2 regions of the Methylosinus sp. RM1 genome follow, and region 1 is predicted to be linked to the other one. Evidence: predicted binding sites of a transcription regulator. Region 1 holds the regulator's gene; the other holds the start of a gene.
The links. The regulator LexA, encoded in region 1, represses DNA repair genes until DNA is damaged. The targets are predictions, from matches to a motif close to TGTTCNNNNTGTGTTCNG.
Positions count from the first base shown of each region.

Region 2: the regulator LexA is predicted to act here: its motif matches at 2,437-2,454, upstream of dnaE (DNA polymerase III subunit alpha).

Region 1 covers NZ_WOVC01000020.1:28,875-41,229, forward strand. Annotated here, with positions in the region: gene FMZ75_RS14065 (cupin domain-containing protein) at 1-171, opposite strand, end outside; gene FMZ75_RS14070 (OFA family MFS transporter) at 184-1,896, opposite strand; gene FMZ75_RS14075 (hypothetical protein) at 1,936-2,205, shown strand; gene FMZ75_RS14080 (LLM class flavin-dependent oxidoreductase) at 2,275-3,273, shown strand; gene FMZ75_RS14085 (hypothetical protein) at 3,404-4,261, shown strand; gene lexA (transcriptional repressor LexA) at 4,401-5,105, shown strand; gene FMZ75_RS14095 (AsmA family protein) at 5,304-7,211, shown strand; gene FMZ75_RS14100 (PH domain-containing protein) at 7,304-7,858, shown strand; gene FMZ75_RS14105 (ABC transporter permease subunit) at 7,868-8,662, opposite strand; gene FMZ75_RS14110 (ABC transporter permease subunit) at 8,659-9,576, opposite strand; gene FMZ75_RS14115 (ABC transporter ATP-binding protein) at 9,573-10,631, opposite strand; gene FMZ75_RS14120 (bifunctional 2-polyprenyl-6-hydroxyphenol methylase/3-demethylubiquinol 3-O-methyltransferase UbiG) at 10,647-11,357, opposite strand; gene FMZ75_RS14125 (DNA polymerase III subunit chi) at 11,339-11,806, opposite strand; gene xth (exodeoxyribonuclease III) at 12,132-12,355, opposite strand, start outside.
Region 2 covers NZ_WOVC01000061.1:3,458-11,369, forward strand. Annotated here, with positions in the region: gene FMZ75_RS20095 (RNA methyltransferase) at 1-247, shown strand, start outside; gene FMZ75_RS20100 (methanol/ethanol family PQQ-dependent dehydrogenase) at 269-2,164, opposite strand; gene dnaE (DNA polymerase III subunit alpha) at 2,476-5,841, shown strand; gene FMZ75_RS20110 (MBL fold metallo-hydrolase) at 5,838-6,749, shown strand; gene FMZ75_RS20115 (DUF1499 domain-containing protein) at 6,753-7,529, opposite strand; gene FMZ75_RS20120 (hypothetical protein) at 7,697-7,903, shown strand.

The DNA.
Region 1 (12,355 bases):
GTAGAGCGCGCCCGGCTGCGTCGCCGTTCCGCTCACCGGCGCGGCGGTGACGCCCGAAAAGATCGGCACGGGCGCATATTTCAATTCGCTCTGCAGCACGGCCGGCGGCGGGCCGTCGGCCAGCGCCGCGCCGGCGCAGAGCGCCAGCGAGGCGACGAGGAGAATGCGCACATGAGGCCCCCGTCAGTGGAAGAGAACGAAGGTCTTCTGCAGCGTGATCGACACGCCCCAGGCGAGCGGAATGCCGACCGCGGCCCAGGCGGCGAAGAGCAGAATGCGCGAGCCGCCATTCTGCGCGGCGGCGGCGCGGCGCGCCTCGGCGGCGGCGGCTTCGGCCGCCTGTCCCTCCTCGACATAATCCTCGAAATCGGCGTGCGGCTCTCTTTCTTCCTGCGCCACGGCGGCGACGCTGGTCTTCTTCTCCGCGGCGACCTCCTCGTCGGTCATGAACAGCTTCTCGGCGACCGGCCGCACGGCGAGATCGCAGATAAGGCCGAGAATGAGCAGGCCGGCGAGAATATACATGGTCTGATTATAGACCGCGTCGCGCGCGACGCCGTGGTCGAGCTGATAGTCGCGCAGATAATTGACCAGCACCGGACCGAGCACGCCCGCCGTCGACCAGGCGGTGAGCAGACGGCCGTGAATCGCGCCCACATAATGCGTGCCGAAAATATCGGCGAGATAGGCCGGAATGGTCGCGAAGCCGCCGCCATACATGGACAGGATCACGCAGAAGAACAGCACGAAGAGCACGATATTGCCCTGCTGCGCGGCGAAGGGCGCGGCCGAATAGAGAATAATGCCGAGGATGAAGAAGATCGCATAGGTCGTCTTGCGGCCGAGCTTGTCGGACCATGTCGCCCAGGCGAGGCGGCCGCCGATGTTGCAGAGGCTGAGCAGGCCGGTGAAGCCGGCGGCGATGGCGGCGATCTTCGCCTTTTGCGCCGCGTCGAGCTCGGAAAAGCCGATGTCGAGGCCGATGAGCTTGCCGCCGAACACTTCCTGCAGCATGGGAGAGGCCATGCCGAGCACGCCGATGCCGGCGCTGACATTGAGCATCAGCACCGCCCACAGCAGCCAGAATTGTGGAGTCTTCCAGGCGACGTTCAGATGGACGTGGCGGCTCGTCACCATCTTGTTGGCGGCCGTCGTGGGCGCCCAGCCCTCCGGTTTCCAGCCCTCGCGCGGCACGCGATAGCCGAGCGAGCCGCCCACCATGAAGACGAAATAGATCGCCGCCATGGTGACGAAGGTCTGCCACACGCCGACCGAGCCGGGCGTCGCGTAAAAGGACATCAGCCTGTCGGCGAGCGGCGCGCCGATCATCGCGCCGCCGCCGAAGCCCATGATCGCCATGCCGGTCGCCATGCCGCGCCGGTCCGGGAACCATTTGATGAGCGTCGAGACCGGCGAAATATAGCCGAGCCCGAGGCCGATGCCGCCGATGACGCCGGAGCCGAGCCACAGCATCCAGATTTGATGCAGATAGACGCCGGCAGCCGAGATCAGCAGGCCGCCGCACCAGCACACCGACGCGGCGAGGCCCGCCTTGCGCGGGCCGGCGGTCTCCAGCCAATGGCCGAACACCGCCGCCGAGGAGCCGAGAAAGACGAAGAACAAAGTGAAGGTCCAGCCGAGCATGCTGATCTTCCAATCGCAGCTCGTGGCGAAGACGGTGGCGAAAAAGCCCATATCCGCGGGGCAGGCCTTGGGCTCGGCGCCGCCGACGACGCGCGACAGCGGCAGCCAGAACACGCTGAATCCATAGGCCATGCCGATGCACAAATGCACGGCGAGAGCCGCCGGCGGCACCAGCCAGCGATTGAAGCCGGGCGCTGCGACGGAGCGCTCCCGGCTGAAAAATTGCCGGGACGGCATTGCGGCTACCGACATCAAATCCTCCAAAAGTCGAGCCGCGCTTCGCGTGGCGTCGTGAGCGTTCCCCCGAACGCCGCTTCCGCAGCGTCCGCTATTCCTAGAGACAATGCCGAGGGCTGCGACTTTTTCAACTCTTTCTATCGGAAAATCGCCACAGCGCCGATCGTCGATCAATGTGCTTTTCTCGTCGCTTTATTTGATTTCTCTATTATGACGCCCATCCGCCGGATTAGACGAGAGCTTTCTATCGGCCGACCGAAATTCGCGCGCGACGCCAATGTTTTTGCGCTTGCGGGCGGGCTTTTGCGTCCATATTCTGTATGACAATATGTAACTGCCGTATATAGCCAAGGCGCGCATGGGAGCGGCGGCGCGCATCTCGAGGCCCTCGCCATGCGGTTCGGCGTCTTCTCCACTTACGAAAACCCGCAGCAGGATTTCGCGCGCTGCTTCGAGACGCAGACGCGGCTGGTGCGCCACGCCGAGGCGCTCGGCTTCGAGGAGGCCTGGGTCGCCGAGCATCATTTCGAGCCGGACGCCGCCTGTCCCTCCATTCTCACGCTTCTCTCCTATCTCGCCGGCGTCACGAGCACGATTCGGCTCGGCTCGGCGGCGGTGCTGCTCGCCTTCCGCAATCCCATTCAAGTGGCGGAGGATGTCGCCACCATCGATCTTCTCTCCAAGGGCAGGTTCGATTTCGGCGTGGCGCGCGGCGGACCTTTCGAATTGCAGAACCGCCATTTCGGCGCCGGCAAGGATTCGACGCGGGAGATGACTCTGGAGGCGCTCGGCCTCGTCAATCGCCTGCTCTATGAGGACAGGGTGACTTTCACCGGCGCGCATTACGAGGCCAATGGCCTCAGCCTCACGCCGCGCCCGCTGCAAAAGCCCATTCCCACCTATCTCGCCACCACCACGCCGGGAGCGATTCGCTACGCCGCGCGCAATGGCCATGGCGTGATGGCCGGCCCGCCTTTCCCCATAGAGCAGATAAAGGAGACCTTGCGCATCTATCGCGAGGCCGCAGGCGCGGAGGGCGATCCGCGCTTCACCATGGCGCGCTTCTATTACGCCGCGCCGCGCCGCGAGCAGGCGCTGGCCGAGGCCATTCCCTTCCTCTCCCGCTTCGCCGAGCGGATGCGCGGCAATTTCGCCCGCCAGGACGGCGCGGCGCCGGCCTCGCTGACCGAGGAGGGGTTGCTGCAACGCTCGCTGATCGGCGATTTCGACGAAGTGGCGGAGAAGATCGCCGCCTATCGCGAGGAGACCGACGCGCGGGCGATATTGCTGAAGCCGATCTCGCGGGATCCGGAGAAGAACTTGCGCTCGCTAGAGGATTTCGCGCGGCATGTGCGGCCGATGCTGGGCGTGGAGGCGGCGGCGGCGCAGTGAGGGGAGCAGATGAAAGATGGGCGGGAAGCCCATCCAGCCCACTGTGCCTGCGGCTCGCAAATATTAGAATAATATATTATGTCGATCATGGCGAACGATTCGGCGTTCGCAAAGAATTGGGCTGACCAGATTGTCCACCGATACATCGTCGCGCCGTAATTGCGCTTCGGCTACCATAAAGGGCTGGTTTGATGACAGCCGGCGCGACGATGTATGGGCAATTGGTGGCTATGCCGGCGCAGATCATAGATGGGAATATTTTGACCACCATTGGCCGATCGCGCTTGCCAAGCATGGTGTTCCCTATCTGCATATGAAGGAAGCGAATGAGGCAAAAGGGGTCTACGCGAAGTGGTGGCCCTCCAAAGAACACCAAGCAGAGTGGAGCGCCTTTCTCAATGAACTCGCAGAAATAATTTATGAAAGCCGGCTCCAGTTCTTCGCCTCAATCGTTCGTCTTGAGGATTTGGAGAGGTTTAACCGTGAGCATGGCGTCGGACTGAAGCCGTACGCATTGGCAGCGTATGGCTGTATGGTGGTTGTAGCAAGAGAGTATGGAGAACTAAGCTCTGAGCTTGTCTTTGATCATCTAGAAAAAGTTGACTCTAAACTTAGCGAGGCAAAGAGATACGCAGATCTTGATTCGTATAATCGTGGTGATTTTGATCGAATGTCGATCACAGCCTTAGCGAAGACCAGAACCTTTCGAGACCTGCCGGCGATGCAGGCTGCGGACTTTGCGGTCTGGGAACTCCGAAAACATCACGAGAAGAATGGTGAATGGTTCGATTTACCTGATAGGCCGTTGAATGAGGATGAGCGTTGGGAGCACTTTCAACGTTGGTCAATTGCTAAGTTTCAGACTTTAATTCCGCCTCCGCGTAAATCGCTATCCGCATTGGTCGAGGGGAATCAAATATTTCCACTCATTTGGGATTATGACCGTCTTTGCGAAGCACATCGATTGAGAAACGGGCTGTGGTGCTAATTGGTGTTGAATGATGACGCCCTTGCGGAACGCACCGAGAACGCCTATCCTCCCGTTCATGATTTGTTTATGAACCCGCGCCATCATGGCCGGGTTCGGACGTGGCGCGCCGCGGGCGGGGCGGCGCCAGGGGGCTCTCATGCTGACCAAGAAACAGAGCGATTTGCTGCGCTTCATCCATGAGCGCCTGAAGGAGACCGGCGTGCCGCCCTCCTTCGACGAGATGAAGGACGCGCTCGATCTGCGCTCCAAATCCGGCATTCACAGGCTCATTCTCGCGCTCGAGGAGCGCGGCTTCATTCGCCGTCTGCCCAATCGCGCCCGCGCGCTCGAGGTGCTGCGCCTGCCCGAATCGGCGACGCCCCGCGTCGCCGCGCGCGGCGGCAAATTCTCGCCCTCGGTCATAGAGGGCGCGCTCGGCCGCGTGCGGCCCGTCCCGGCCGGCGAGCCGGAGTCCGATCAGCAGGTGGCGATCCCGGTCATGGGCCGCATCGCCGCCGGCACGCCCATCTCCGCGCTGCAGAATCGCAGCCACACCATCAGCCTGCCGCCGGACATGCTCGGCGGCGGCGAGCATTTCGCGCTCGAGGTGCGCGGCGATTCGATGATCGAGGCCGGCATTCTCGACGGCGACGTCGTCGTGGTGAGAAAGCAGGACAGCGCCGACACCGGCGATATCGTCGTCGCCCTCATCGACGACGAGGAGGCGACTTTGAAACGCCTGCGCAAGCGCGGCGCGTCAATAGCGCTAGAGGCCGCCAATCCGGCCTATGAGACGCGCATTTTCGGGCCGGATCGCGTCCGCATCCAGGGCCGTCTGGTCAGCCTTCTGCGCAAATACTGAGGGCCTCGCGCCGCCACGATCTCGCCGCCCTTTGCCGCCATGGTCCGGCCTCGCGCGCTATTGGCGCGCGGGCCTGTCGGCGCGGCCGCCCTTTCGAAAGAAGCGCGCTCCGTCGCGCGCGGCCGTGCGGCCCGGCCCGCCTCTTTCTGCCCCGCCTCTTTCTGCATGGACGATGGAATGTCGCACTCGACCGGCCCAATGCGCGAAATCGAAGGATCGAAACCCTCGAGCCTCGGTCGCCGCCTGCCTTTCGCGCGTCTTTCCCGGCGCTGGCTGATCGTGATGGGCGCCGTCGTGGCGGTGGCGCTCGGCGCGGCCCTCGCGCCCTGGACCTTCTCCACCAGCGCTCTGCTCGAGGAGATTTCCGGCCAGCTCAATTCCTCCTCTGGTCTCTTCATCGCCGCCAAGGGGCGCTCGACCTTCTCGGTGCTGCCCCGTCCGCACATCACCATAGACAGCATCGCCTTCGCCGACCCGACCGCGGCGCTCACCATCGAGGCGGAGCGATTGCACGGCAATGTGCTGCTGCTGCCGCTGCTCGCCGGCCGTCTCGAGATCGCCGACATAGAGCTCGTTCGCCCCGCCATCGAGATCGATCTCGACCGCAAGCCGATGAGCGCGGCGGGCGCCGCCGTGCGCGCGGCGGCGGCGCGGCCCTCGACTGCCGCGGCGGAAAAGGCCGATCGCGCCCGGCTCGGCGGCGTCGCCATCGTTTCCGGCGTGGCCCATGTCAAATATGCCGGCGGCGAAGAGACACTGCGCGACATAGAGGCCAGTCTCGACTGGCGCACGGTCGGCTCGCCCGCGACGCTCGACATCGCCTTCTCCTGGCGCGGCGAGCGACCGCGCGGCACGCTGTGGGTGCTCAAGCCCGGCGCCCTTCTGCGTGGCGAGCAGACGGCGGTCACCGTGCGGCTCGATTCCGACAGCTTGCGGGCGGAGGCGGAGGGCTTCGGCCAGCTCGGCCCCAAGCCCCGCTATATGGGGCGGCTCACCGCCTCCTCGCCCTCGCTGCGCCATGCGCTCGCCCTCGCCAATGTGAGCGCGCCGCTGCCCGGGCCTTTCGAGAATGTCCAGCTTTCCGCCAAAGCCAGCGTCGGCCTGCGCGATTTCCAGCTCACCGATCTGAAGCTCTCGGCCGACGACAATGAATTCGAGGGCTCCTTCGGTCTGCGCCACGAGGGCGACAAGCCGATCGTCCATGCGACGCTCGCCAGCAATTACGTGTCGCTGAAGCCGATGGTCGCCGATCTGCCGCCGCTCTCCGGCGCCGACGGCCAGTGGAGCCGCGACGCTTTCGTTTTGCCGGATATTCAGAACGCCGATGTCGATCTGCGCCTTTCGGCGACGCGCGCCCGCGTTCTGCGGCTCAATCTCGAGGACGCCGCTCTGTCCTTGCTGCTGCGCGGCGGCCGGCTCGAGCTCGCCCTCGCCGAGGCGGCGGCTTATAAGGGAACCGTGAAGGGCCGCGCCATTTTCGCCGCCAATGCGGCGGGCGCGCTGGAATTCCACGCCAATGCGCAGCTGACCGGCGTCGACGCCGGCGCGCTCGCCTGGGACGCCGCCGCGCGGCCCGATCTCGGCGGCGCGCTGGACGCCAATTTCACGCTCGACGCCACTGGCGACAGCGTCTCGCAGCTCATGCGCGATCTCGACGGCCGCGCCACCCTCACGCTGAGTGAGGGCGAGGTCGACGGCATAGACCTGGAGCGCGCGCTCCGCCGCATCGACAAACGGCCCTTGTCGAGCGCGATGGACATTCGCTCCGGTCACTCGCTGGTGGATCGCGCCAGCGCGACCATCAAAATCGTCAAGGGAACCGCGAATATAGAGGATGGCCAAGCGCATGGGCCGGGCTTCGCGCTGGCCTTCGCCGGCCAGGCGCGCATCCCGGAGCGCAGCCTCGCGATGAAGGCGCAGGCCAATGAGGCCGACGCCGCTGGCAAGCCGCGCGAGAAGGGCGTGCAGATCGGCTTCGATCTCTCCGGCGCCTGGGACGATCCCGTCTTCGCGCCGGACGCCGCCGCGCTGATCAAGCGCTCCGGCGCCGCCGCGCCGCTGCTGCCGCGCGTGGAGCCGGAGGCGGGCGCGGCGAAGGAGCGGTGAGAGGACGTCTCGAACCAGTCGTCGACGGTGACGGCAACCGAGCGCTTCTGCTATAAAACGCGGCGTCCATCCTCGGTTTCGAAGTGGCGCACATGACTGACGAATTTTTCTCAAATCGCCTGCTCGACGGGGAGCGTGTTCTCTGGTCGGGCCAGCCGGCTTGCGGCCTGTCGCTGCGTAATCGCGACGTTTTTCTGATCCCCTTCAGCCTGCTCTGGTGTGGCTTCGCAGTGTTCTGGACGATTTCCGCCGGCCGGATGAACGCGCCCTGGTTCTTCATTACCGTGGGCGGTTTCTTTGTCTGCATGGGGCTCTATTTCGTCTTCGGTAGATTCCTGTTCGACGCTTGGCTCAGGAGCGATATGCGCTATGCCGTCACGAATTTGCGCATTTTGATCATGCGACCGGAGCCTTTCGGACGATTCACGGCGCTCGCGCTCGACCGGCTGCCGGCGGTCGATTTGAACGAGCGCGTCGACGGAAGCGGCTCCATCCGTTTCGGCGTCCCGGCGCCCGTGTGGGGAAACCGAGGCTGGACGGATTTGACGCCCGCGCTCGATCCCACGCCGCAATTTCTGATGATCGACGATGCGCGGCGTGTGTTCGATCTCATTCAAGAAAATGCGAGGAAAAGCGCGACGGCATGAAGGGCGGCCTCACCCCGCCCCGCCGCCCTTGGCGCGCCCGCGCGTGAGCAGCGCCGAGAGACCGAGCGCGACGGCCACGAAGCCGAGCAGCAGCGTCGAGATGGCGTTGACCTCCGGTGACACGCCGAGCCGCACTTGCGAGTAGATGCGCATCGGCAAGGTGGTGGCGCCGGGGCCGGTGGTGAAGCTCGCGATCACGAGATCGTCGAGCGAGATGATGAAGGCGAGGAGATAGGCGCTGACGACGGAGGGCGCGATCAGCGGCAAAGTGACGAGCGCGAAGGCGCGCACCGGCGTCGCGCCGAGATCCATCGCCGCCTCCTCGAGCGTGCGGTCGCAGCCTTTCAGCGCGGCGTGGATCATCACAGTGGCGAAGCACATTGTGAAGGAGGCGTGCGCCAGCACCAGGGTGAGAAAGCCCCGCTCGACGTCGAAGGCGACGAAGACCAGCAGCAGCCCGAGGCCGAGCACCACTTCCGGCATCACCAGCGGCGCATAGATGGAGCCCGCGAAGAGCGTGCGCGAGCGGAAGCCGCCGAAACGCGCCAGCGCCAGCGCCGCCAGCAATCCGTTGATCGTCGCGATCAGCGCGGACAGCGCCGCGGCGGAGAGGCTGATCTGCGCGGCGCGCAACATTTGCTCGTCATGGAGGAGGGCGGCGTACCATTTGGTGGAGAAGCCGCCCCACACTGTCACCAGCCGCGAGGCGTTGAAGCTCATCGTCGCCAATATGGCGATCGGCCCATAGAGAAAGCCGAAGCCGAGCAAAAGCGCGGCGAGGCGCAGAAGACGCGCGCCGCTCATCGCTCGCCCTCGCGCAATTGCGCGCGCTCATAGAGAAGAATGGGGACGAGCAGCAGCGCTAGCAGCGCCACCGCCGCGGCGGAGGCCGCCGGCCAATCGCGATTGGCGAAGAAATCATTCCAGAGCGTGCGGCCGATCATCAGAGTGTCGGAGCCGCCGAGCAGATCGGGAATGACGAATTCGCCGACCGAGGGAATGAATACGAGCAGTGCGCCGGCGATGATTCCGCGTCGCGACAGTGGCAAAGTGACATGCAGAAAGACTTGGAAAGGCGTCGCGCCGAGATCGGCGGCGGCCTCGCGTAGCGACGCGTCTTGTCTCTCGATCGCCGCATAGAGCGGCAGCAGCATGAAGGGCAGATAGGAATAGACGATGCCGACGACCACCGCGCCGCTGGTCGCGAACATGGGCAGCGGCGCGTCGATGAGGCAGAGCGCCATCAATGCATGATTGATGATCCCTTCGTCCTTCAGCAGCGTGATCCAGGCATAGACGCGGATCAGAAAGCTCGTCCAAAAGGGCGCAACGGCGAAGCCGATCAGCACGGGGCGCAAGCGGCGCGGCGCGCGCGCTATGGCGAGCGCGAAAGGATAGGCGATGAGAAGGCAGATCAGCGTCGCGACGCCGGCGATGGTCAGCGAGGAGAGATAGGAGTCGAGATAGAGCGAATCCTCGGCGAGGCCGCGATAGGCGTCGAGGCCGAGCTGCGAGAGCTTCTCGAAAAAGCCGGCGAGGCCGGCGCCCTCGAAGACGGGCTCATAGGGCGGGCGCGTCTGCGCCGGATGCGACAGCGAAATTTTGACGATCAGCGCGAAGGGCGCGAGGAAGAACAGCGTGATCCAGGCGTAAGGCGCGGCGATGACCAGCATCTCGCCGCGCGTGAGCCTGCGTCTTTTGCCGCCCTCCGGCATCATTCGCTCGCGAAAATGCGCCCGGCTTCGGGCGCGATGGAGATGCGCGCCGCATCGCCGACGCAAAAAGGCGCGCCGCTGTTGGCGCCGCGCGAGACGCGCAAGGCCTCGCCGCCCGGCAGGCGCAGGCGGAAATGCGTCGTCTCGCCGCGAAAGGCGACGTCTTCCACCACGCCGTCCAAGCCTGCGTTTTCATCGGTCGCCGGCGCGATGGCGATCCGCTCCGGCCGCACGGCGAGCACGGCTTTCGCGCCTTGCGAGAGACCGCCGCCTTCCACCGGCAGACGGCCGAAGGGGCCGACGAAGGCGCCGTTCTCGATGTGGCCCTCGAGGAAATTCATCTGGCCGATGAAGCCGGCGACGAAGCGCGTCGCGGGGCGCTCATAGACCTCTGTCGGCGCGCCGATCTGCTCTATGCGGCCGGCGCGCATCACGGCGATGCGATCGGCCATCACCAGCGCCTCGTCTTGATCGTGCGTGACGACGACGAAGCTCGTCTTCAGCCGGCGTTGGATTTCCTTGATCTGAAATTGCGTCTCCTCGCGCAATTGGCGATCGAGCGCGCCCAAGGGCTCGTCGAGCAGCAGCAGTCGCGGGCCGGGCGCGAGGGCTCTCGCGAGCGCCACGCGTTGGCGCTGGCCGCCGGAGAGAAGGTCGGGCCGGCGCGTCTCGACGCCCTCGAGCCGCACGATCTGCAGCAGCTCGGCGACGCGGGCGGCGATCTCCGCTCTGCCCTTGCCCTGCCGGCGCAGGCCGAAGGCGATGTTCTCGAACACCGAGAGATGCGGAAACAGCGCGTAGGATTGGAACATGAGATTGACCGGCCGCCGATGCGGCGGCGCGCCGCTCATATCGGCGCCGCCGATCTCGATGCGGCCGGCGTCCAAGGTCTCGAAGCCGGCGACGAGGCGCATCAGCGTGGTCTTGCCGCAGCCAGAGGGGCCGAGCAGCGCGAAAAACTCGCCGGCGCCCACCTCGAGCGACACGTCCTCGAGCGCCGCGAACGCGCCGAAGCGCTTGGACGCGCCTTTGATCGAGAGTAGCGGCGCGTCGGTCATTTCGCTCCCGTCCCGTCAGCCGTCCCGGCGGAAGGCCGCGCGCCAATGGCGGACCATGGCGTTCGTCGCGGAAATATCCTCGAGCGTCTCGCAACGCAAGCCGCCCACGGCGAGCGCTTCCATGCGGCTCGGCGGCAGCGGCCAGGGCGGGCCGCCCACCTCCTGGCCCTCGTCGCGGGCGCGGGCGATGACCAGCAGCAATCCGCCCGGCGCGACGAGGCCGGCGAGCGCCTCCGCCGCTCTATCCAGCAGCGTGTCGGGCAGGGCTTGCAGCGTGTAGCACTCATGGACGAGATCGAAGCCGCCGCGCCATTCCTCCGGCGCGGCGAAGAGATCGGCGGCGCGATAATCGACGTCGCTCTGCGGAAAGCGGCGCTTCGCCCAGGCGACGGCGTCCCCGACGAGGTCGAAGGCGGTCACATTCGCGCCGGCGGCGGCGAGCGCCTCGGCGTTGTCGCCGAGCCCGCAGCCGACATCGAGCGCGCGCAGACCGTCGAGGCGTCGGGTCGCGAGCCAGTCGGCGAGCAGCGGATGCGGCGCGAGATGCGCCCATGGCACGCCGGCGGCGTCGCCCTCGGCGAGGCGATAGACGGCCTCGAACCAATCCTTGCGCTGCGGATCGGCCTCGACGCCGCCGGGCCTCTTATGTGGGTCGATCTCGTCGAGACGGGCGCGCGCGGCGGCGCGGCGCGCGAAAAACTCTTCGGTCACGCCTGCTTCTCCCATTTGCCTTCCTCGCTCTGGCGCCAGTAGGAGAGCGTGTGGCCTTCCGTCTTCAGCTGCCGCCATTGCGCGCGCGCGGCCTGCACCGCCGCTTCGTCATTGCCGTCGAACATGAGTATTGCGCGCGCTTCCGGCGCGCTCGCAGAGTCGGCGAGCACGGGGGAGAGCTCCGCATTTTCGACGAAGAAGCGGACATGGGCGCGATTGGGATTGTCCGCGCCGATGGTGAGGAAGATCGGCTGCGTCTCGGGATCATCGTCCTTGGCCGAGCCATGCGGCAGAAAACTCTCCCCCGCATAGGACCAGAGCAGATCGTCGAGCGCCTCCAGCCGCCGCGCGCTGGTCGCCTGCACCACGACGCGCCAGTCGCGCGCCAGCGACAGCTCGAGCAGCTTGGGCAGAGCGCTCTCCAGCGGGAGGCGCTGGAGATGGTAGAACCAGACATCGGTCATGGCGTGAGCTTCCATGCTTCGCGCGTCGAGGGGCTATGGGATTTCACACGTCGCGAAACACAATGGCCGTCATGGCCGGGCTCGTCCCGGCCATCCACGCCAAGCAGCTGCAAAACCCAAGGAAAGCGCCCGCGATCCACGGATTCATTCCACGGCCGGCGTCGTCGGAGGGGCAACGTTCCGCTGAGCATTTTAGACGCCTCGGCCTCCTGGCGTGGGTGGCCGGGACAAGCCCGGCCATGACGCCGCGGGTGCGAGCAGGATGGCGCATTCGACGGCGCTCGAGGGGGAAGCTCCGCTGCTGGGGTCCTCGTGACGACGTCCATCATTCCAGCTCGCATCTTATCGGCACATGGTCGGAGGGCTTTGCGCCGGCGCGCAGCTCCTTGTCTATGGTCACGCTCTGCAGGCGGTCGGCGGCCTGCGGCGAGAGCAGAAGATGGTCGATGCGAATGCCATTGTTTTTCTGCCAGGCGCCGGCCTGATAGTCCCAGAATGTGTAGAGGCCGGTGGCGTCGGTGGAGGCGCGCAGCGCCTCCGTATAGCCGA
Region 2 (7,912 bases), on a different contig from region 1:
GATGACGCTCGCTTTCTTCGACTATCTGGAGAAGCATCTCGACGAGCGGCAATTCTTCCGTCCCGAGACGAAGAAGCCGGTGATGTCGCGCAATCTGCGCAACATGTTCCACCGCATGAACATGACCGAGCAGGATGTGCGCACGCTCTGGGGCGTGGTGGTGCGGCTGGTGGAAGGCCCGCGGCGCGAGCCGAAGAAGGCGAGCCGGCGCAAGAAGGAAGAGCAGAGCGGGACGCCCGGCGACTGAGCGCCGCCGGGCGCACGCCGGTCAGTCCGGCAGAGCGAAGACGGTGAGCACGCCGCCGAGCGCGGTGTAATTCGACAGGCTGCGATAATTGCCGACCGCGCCGAGACCGTCGCTGCTTTTGGTGAGGCCAGCCGCGAGGCCGATGCCGGCCCAGCCGCCGACGCCCGAGAGCACGGCGACATATTGCTTGCCGCCGACCTCATAGGTGATGACATTGCCGATGATGCCGGAGGGCGTCTTGCGCCGGAACAGCTCCTTGCCGGTCTTTGTGTCGACCGCCTTGAGATAGCCTTCCAGCGTTCCGTAGAAGGTCACGCCGCCATCGGTCGAGACGGCGCCCGACCACACGGAGAATTGCTCCTTGTTCGCCCAGACGATCTTTCCGGTCTTCGCGTCCCAGGCGATGAAATTGCCCGTATGCGTCTCGCCCTTGTCGCGATCGGCCGGGAACATTTCCACCGTCGCGCCGACATAGGGCTGGCCGGCGGAATAGCTGACGCGAAACGGCTCGAAATCCATGCAGACATGGTTCGTCGGCACGAGGAAGAGGCCCGTGCTCGGATCATAGCTCGCCGGCTGCTCGTCCTTCGAGCCGAGAGTCGTCGGACAGGCGCCGCGCGTCGTCTCGTCCTCGCCATGCGCCTCGGTCGAGAAGCGCTCGTCGAGGATCGGACGGCCATAGGTTTTCGACTTCTTGTCGAGGTCGATCTTCTTGGCCCAATTGACCGCCGGATCGAATTTCTCGGCGACGAGCAATTCGCCATTTGTGCGATCGAGCGTGTAGGCGAAGCCGTTGCGATCGAAATGAACGGCGGTCTTCGTCTTCTTGCCGCCGATCTCCTGATCGACGAGCACGATCTCATTGACCGCGTCATAATCCCATTGGTCGTGCGGCGTCGTCTGATAGACCCATTTCGCCTTGCCCGTGTCGAGATCGCGCGCCCAGAGCGTCATCGACCAGCGATTGTCGCCGGGACGCTGCACGGGATTCCATGTCGAGGGGTTGCCGGAGCCGTAATAGATCAGATCGAGCTCCGGATCATAGCTGTACCAGCCCCATGTCGTGCCGCCGCCCAGCTTCCACTGATCGCCTTGCCAAGTGTTGATCCCGGAGTCCTTGCCCACGGGCTTGCCGAGATGGGTCGTCTTCTCGGGGTCGATCAACGTCTCTTCGTCCGGCCCGGTCGAATAGCCGCGCCACAGCAGCGCGCCGGTCTTGACGTCATAAGCGCTGATATGGCCGCGCACGCCATATTCGCCGCCGGCGTTGCCGACGAGCACCTTGTCCTTGAACACATGCGGCGCCGCCGTGGAGGTCTCGCCCTTCGACGGATCGCCGAATTTGACAGACCAGATCGGTCTGTCCTTGCCCTCGCCGGAAGACGCGCCCGTCGCCGCATCGAGCGCTACGAGAGTCGTGTCGGCCTGCGCGAGAAAAATCTTGCCGTCGCCATAGGCGAGACCGCGATTGACCGTGTCGCAGCACATCACCGGAACGACGGAGGCGTCCTGCTGCGGCGCATATTTCCACAGCACCTTATGATCCGGGTCTCGCAGATCGAGCGCATAGACGACATTCGGAAACGGCGTGTGCAGATACATCACATCGGTGACATAGGCGGACTTCGTCTTGCCGTCCTTGTCGGCGGCCGCCGGAATCGTCACATCGTGAATGACGAGCGGCGCCCCTTCGTGACCGCGCAGAACGCCGGTCGAAAATTGCCAATCGACAGAGAGCTTGTGCACATTCGCGGTGGTGATCTGCTTCAACGCCGAATGACGACGATTGGCGTAATCTCCCGTCGGCGACACCCATTGCCGCGCGTCCTTCTGCAGCTCGAGCAGCGTATCCGCAAAGGCGCCGCTCGCCGCGAGCGCGAACGCGCCGACGGTCATCGACAGTCGGAATTTTCTCATCTGCATTCATTCCCTCCGCAGCCCGACGTTTTTTAAGCTTACGTTTTCTTCGCGACAGACGGCGACGGCCCGGGAAACCGCGCGCCGTCTGTCGCGAGCTCATGCAGCGGCCGCGACGCCGCTCGCAACGGAGGTTCCACGAATGCGCGCGCCTTCGCCAGATCGCGAAACCGCGACGCGTCTTTGATCGTCGCAGTTTTGCGACAGTTGCGACGACGATCGAGCATCGCCGCCTCGCGACGCGCGCGCCACTTGCCCATGCTCGGGAAATGCAGGACAATACGTGAACAAAATGCGCGCCCGAGCTTGCGATGCCCCGCTACGCCGAATTCGCGACGACGACGAACTTCTCCTTCCTGCGCGGCGCCTCGCATCCCGAGGAGATGGTCGCGCGAGCGATGGCGCTCGGCCATGTCGGCATAGGCGTGGCCGATCGCAATTCGCTCGCCGGCGTCGTGCGCGCTCATTCCTATCTGCGCGAGCACGCGGCCGAAGCGCCCGGCTTTCGTCTCGCCATAGGCGCGCGGCTCGTCTTCGCCGACGAGACGCCGGATATTCTCTGCTATCCGAAGGACCGCGCCGCTTACGGGCGTCTCTGCCGGCTGCTGACGCGCGGCAATTTGCGCGCGCAGAAGGGCGAGTGCCGCCTTTTCCTCGACGATCTCTTAGAATTCGCCGAAGATCAGCAGCTCATCCTCATGGAGGGCGCGGCCCTTCCCCCTGCCCTGCTCGCTGCGGCCGACGAGCGGATGTGGCTGGCGGCGACCGCGCTCTATGGCGTCGACATGCGCGCCGCCCTCGCCCGCCGCATCGCGCTCTCGCGCGAGACCGGCCTGCCGCTCATCGCGGTGAATGAGCCGAACATGCATGTCCCCGAGCGACGCCCGCTCGCCGACGTTCTCGCTTGCGTGCGCGAGAAGACGACGCTCGACAACGCCGGCTATCTGCTCTCCGCCAACGCCGAGCGCGCGCTGAAGAGCGGAGCGGAAATGGCGCGACTATTCACGCAGGCGCCGCAGGCGGTCGAGGAGACGGCGCGCTTTCTGGAAGGCCTATCCTTCCGTCTCGACGCGCTGGCGCATAATTATCCGAGCGAGCTGCGCGAGGGATTTTCCAGCGAGCAGGAGGCGCTCGAATTTTACGCGCGAGACGGCGCGCGGACGCGTTATCCGGGCGGCGTTCCCGATCAGGTCGAGACGCTGCTGCGCCATGAGCTGCAGCTGATCGCAGAGCTCGGCTACGCCGCTTACTTTCTCACCGTGCACGACATTGTCCGCTTCGCGCATTCGAAGGACATATTCGCGCAGGGGCGCGGCTCGGCCGCCAATTCCGTCGTCTGCTTCTGCCTCGGCGTCACCGAGGTCGATCCGACGAAGCATGATCTCCTCTTCGAGCGCTTCGTCTCCGCCGCGCGCAACGAGCCGCCAGATATCGACGTCGATTTCGAGCATGAGCGGCGCGAGGAGGTGATGCAATATATCTACGCGCGCTATGGCCGCGAGCGCGCCGGACTCACGGCGACGGTCGTCTCCTATCGCTCGCGTTCGGCCATTCGCGAGGTCGGCAAGGCTTTCGGCCTTTCGGCCGACGTCGTCTCGCGGCTCTCGAACAATGTGTGGGGAGGAATAGCGCAAGGAGAGGCGTCCCCACCTCCCCCTCGAGGGGGGAGGTCGAGCGCCGAAGGCGATCGGGAGGGGGTGAAACCCCAAGTCTCTGCCGTTGAACCCCACCCCGTCCGGCTATCGCCGGCCGACCCTCCCCCTAAAGGGGAGGGTGAGCGCGAGCCGCGCCTCGCCAAGGCGCTGGAGCTGACGCGCGAGCTGACCGGCTTTCCGCGCCATCTCTCGCAGCATACGGGCGGCTTCGTCATCACGCGCGATCGGCTCGACGAGATCGTCCCGCTCGCGCCCGCCGCCATGGAAGGCCGCACGACGATCGAATGGGACAAGGACGATCTCGACGCGCTGCGCATATTGAAGATCGACGTGCTGGCGCTCGGAATGCTCACCTGCCTGCGCAAGGGCCTCGCTCTGCTGGCCGAGCGCTATGGCGTCGTGCATCGCCTCGCGTCGATCCCCGCGGAGGAGGAGAGTGTCTATGACATGATCTCGCGCGCCGACACGATCGGCGTGTTCCAGATCGAGAGCCGCGCGCAAATGTCCATGCTGCCGCGGCTGCAGCCACGCGAATTCTACGATCTCGTCATAGAGGTGGCGATCGTGCGCCCCGGCCCCATTCAGGGCGATATGGTGCATCCTTATCTGCGCCGTCGCATCGGCAAGGAGGAGGTCTCCTTTCCCTCGGCGGAACTCGAGGAGGTGCTGCGCAAGACGCTCGGCGTGCCTTTGTTCCAGGAGCAGGCGATGCGCATCGCCATTGTCGCCGGCGGCTTCACGCCGGATGAGGCGGACCGGCTGCGCCGCGCCATGGCGACGTTCAAGCGCGTCGGCACGATCGGAACCTTCCGCGCCAAAATGCTCGCCGGCATGGAGGCGCGCGGCTATAGCCGCGAATTCGCCGAGCGCTGCTGGGGACAGATCGAAGGCTTCGGCTCCTATGGCTTCCCCGAGAGTCACGCGGCCTCTTTCGCCCTGCTCGTCTACGCCTCCGCCTGGCTCAAATGCCGCTACCCGGACGTGTTCTGCTGCGCCTTGTTGAATTCGCAGCCCATGGGCTTCTATGCGGCGGCGCAGATCGTGCGCGATGCGCAGGAGCATGGCGTCGGCGTGCATGAGGTCGATGTGAATTTCTCCGCTTGGGACTGCACGCTGGAGACGCGCGCGGAGGCGACGCCGCTGCATCCGCGCCACGCCTCCATGGTGAGCGACATTCGCGCGAGGCATGACGTGCGGCTCGGCTTCCGCCAGATCATCGGCCTGCGCGAGGCGGATATGAAGCGCCTCGTGGCGAAGCGCGGCGCCGGCTATGATTCCGTGCGCGATCTGTGGCTGCGCGGCGGGCTCGAGCCGGCGACGCTGGAGCGTTTGGCGGAGGCCGGCGCCTTCGCCTCGCTCGGCCTGCCGCGCCGCGACGCGCTCTGGGCCGTGCAGGCGCTCAACCGCGCCGGCGACAAGGACGATCTGCCGCTCTTACGTGCGCTCTCCTTCGCGCCGCAGGAGGAGGACGCGAACCTCCCGCCCATGCCGCTCGGGGCGGAGGTGGTGGAGGATTATCGTTTTCTGTCGCTGTCGCTGAAGGCGCATCCGATGGCGTTTCTCCGCGCGCGGCTCGACGCCAAGGGAATCATGCCTTGTGCGGCGCTCGGCGGCGGCCCCCTCCCCAACCCTCCCCCGCGAGCGGGAGAGGGAGCAAGCTCGGCGCTTCATCGAGATTTCGCGCAACGCCGGCCGGCCGCCGAGGGGGCGCGCGTGACCGTCGCCGGCCTCGTGCTGGTGCGGCAGCGGCCGGGCTCGGCGAGCGGCGTGATCTTCATGACGATCGAGGACGAGACCGGAATCGCCAATATCGTCGTCTGGCCGAAACTGTTCGAGCGACAGCGGCCCGAGGTCATCGGCGCGCGGCTGGTGTCGGTCTCGGGGCGCGTGCAGAACGAATCCGGCGTCGTCCATGTGATCGCGCAGAAGATCGAGGATCTGACGGCCGATCTGCGCCTGCTCGAGCAATCGCGCGGCGCCAAGGCGCGCGAGGCCATGCCGAAGGGACGCAATTTTCAATGAGCCCAGATGATTTTCTCACCACCTTCGACTCTCCGCCGGGCGCGCTGCAACGGGTGTCGCCGGCGACACGCCGCATCGTCGCGCCCAATCCCGGCGCCTTCACCTATACGGGCACATGCAGCTACATCATCGGCGAAGGCGAGGTGGCGATCATCGACCCCGGCCCCGCGGACGCCTCGCACATGGAGGCGCTGCTCGCCGCCATTCACGGCGAGACGTTGCGCTATCTGCTCGTCACCCATACGCATCGCGATCATTCGCCGGCCGCGCGCATTCTGGCGGAGAGGACCGGCGCGACCATCGCCGGCTGCGCGCCCTATGCGCCGCCGCCCGATCTCGCGGTCACAGGCCCCGGCCTCGACGCCTCGCATGACAAAAGCTACGCGCCGGACATTCTCCTCGCCGATGGCGGCCAGTTGAGCTTCGGCGGCCTCGCCATCGAGGCCGTCGCGACGCCGGGCCATACGACCAATCATCTCTGCTTCGCGCTGGCCGAGGAGGCGACGCTCTTCACCGGCGATCATGTGATGGGCTGGGCGACGACCGTCATCGCGCCGCCGGACGGCTCCATGAGCGAGTATTTCGCCTCGCTGGAAAAGCTGCGCTGGCGCGATGATCGCCTCTATTGGCCGGCGCATGGCGGACCGGTAAAGGAGCCGCAGCGCTATTTGCGCGCCCTGCTCCACCATCGCCGGCAGCGCGAGGCCGCCATCCTCGAGCGGCTAGAGGCCGGCGACGAGACGATCGCCGCCATGGTCGCGCGCATTTACGAGGGCTTCGACGCGAGCTTGCAGAGGGCGGCGGCGCTCTCCGTCTTCGCCCATCTCGAAGATTTGATCGAGCGCGGCCTCGCCCGCTGCGACGGGCCGGCGACATTGGAGGCGCGGTATTTCACGGTGCGGGAGTAGCGCTCACTTCTCGTTCAGCCCCGCTTGCAGTTCCTCGGCGAATTGCCGGATGCGCTTGGCGTTGGCACCGAAATCATGGCGCCCGTAGCGCGAGGCGGAGCGCACGTCGATGCGCGTCTGGCCGGCGAGCGGACGCAGGCGCACAGCGATGTCGTCGGCAAAGCCCATCACCAATGTGCGGTCGAGAAAATCGAGATGGCCGACGCCGGAGCGACCGCCGGGCGGGCGCTGGTCTATGACGCGCCAGCCGCGGCTCTGCGCCGTCTCCAGCACCAGCTGATAGGCCTCGTCCGGCTCGAGATCGACGACGATCGGCTCTATGTCGGGATAGCCGTCCCTCTGCCGCTCCGCAGTGTCGGCGTCGAAGCCGGCGGGCGTGAAGCCGGCGCGCGCCGCCACGGCCGCGCGCGAGGTGGAGAAGCGCGGCGGATCGGCCGTGTCGGTCGAGACGTCCGAGAGCACCGGCAGGCGCACGGCCTGGACCGCGAGATAGGCCGGATAGCCGAGCGTCACCGCGGCGAGAAAGGCGCCGCCGAGCGCCGCGCCCAGCCCGCGCCGGCCCTCCTGCCAGATGACGACGCAGGCGGCGAGAAACAGCAGCAGCGCGACGAGCGCCACTACGATCGCGCCGCCGAGCACAGCGAGCGAGGCCTGCGGCTCCACGGCATTGGCGCGCGCGAGGATCACGGCGATCGCCGCCACCGGCAGAGAGAAAACAGCGAGCCGCCGGCACCAGACCGCGGCGTTGGAGACGGGCTCTTCTGGGATATGGCGCAGCATGAGGCGATCATAGCATCGATCGCGGCGCGGCTCATCCACGGGGGCATGTGGAAGACGCCCGAAGGGCTCCGCGATTTTACGAATAGTTTACCCGGGTAAGGGAGACTTTAAATCAAATGCACGCATTCCTCGAGCGTCCCTCAACCATTCAGTAGAGAGTAGCCGCCATGTCGAAGCTCGTCGCCACCGATTTCAACGAAGCGCAATCCGCCGACCGTCCGCATGATCTGCTCGCCCGCCTCTATCGCGAGATCGGCATTTCGGCCGTCGCCGCGGCGCTCGAGGTGATGATGCATCCGAGCCATGACGAGACCGAGGCCTCCGAGGATGCGCGCCTGCCGGCGATCCTCCTCGAGGAGCAACTCGCGGCCTGACGGCCGCCA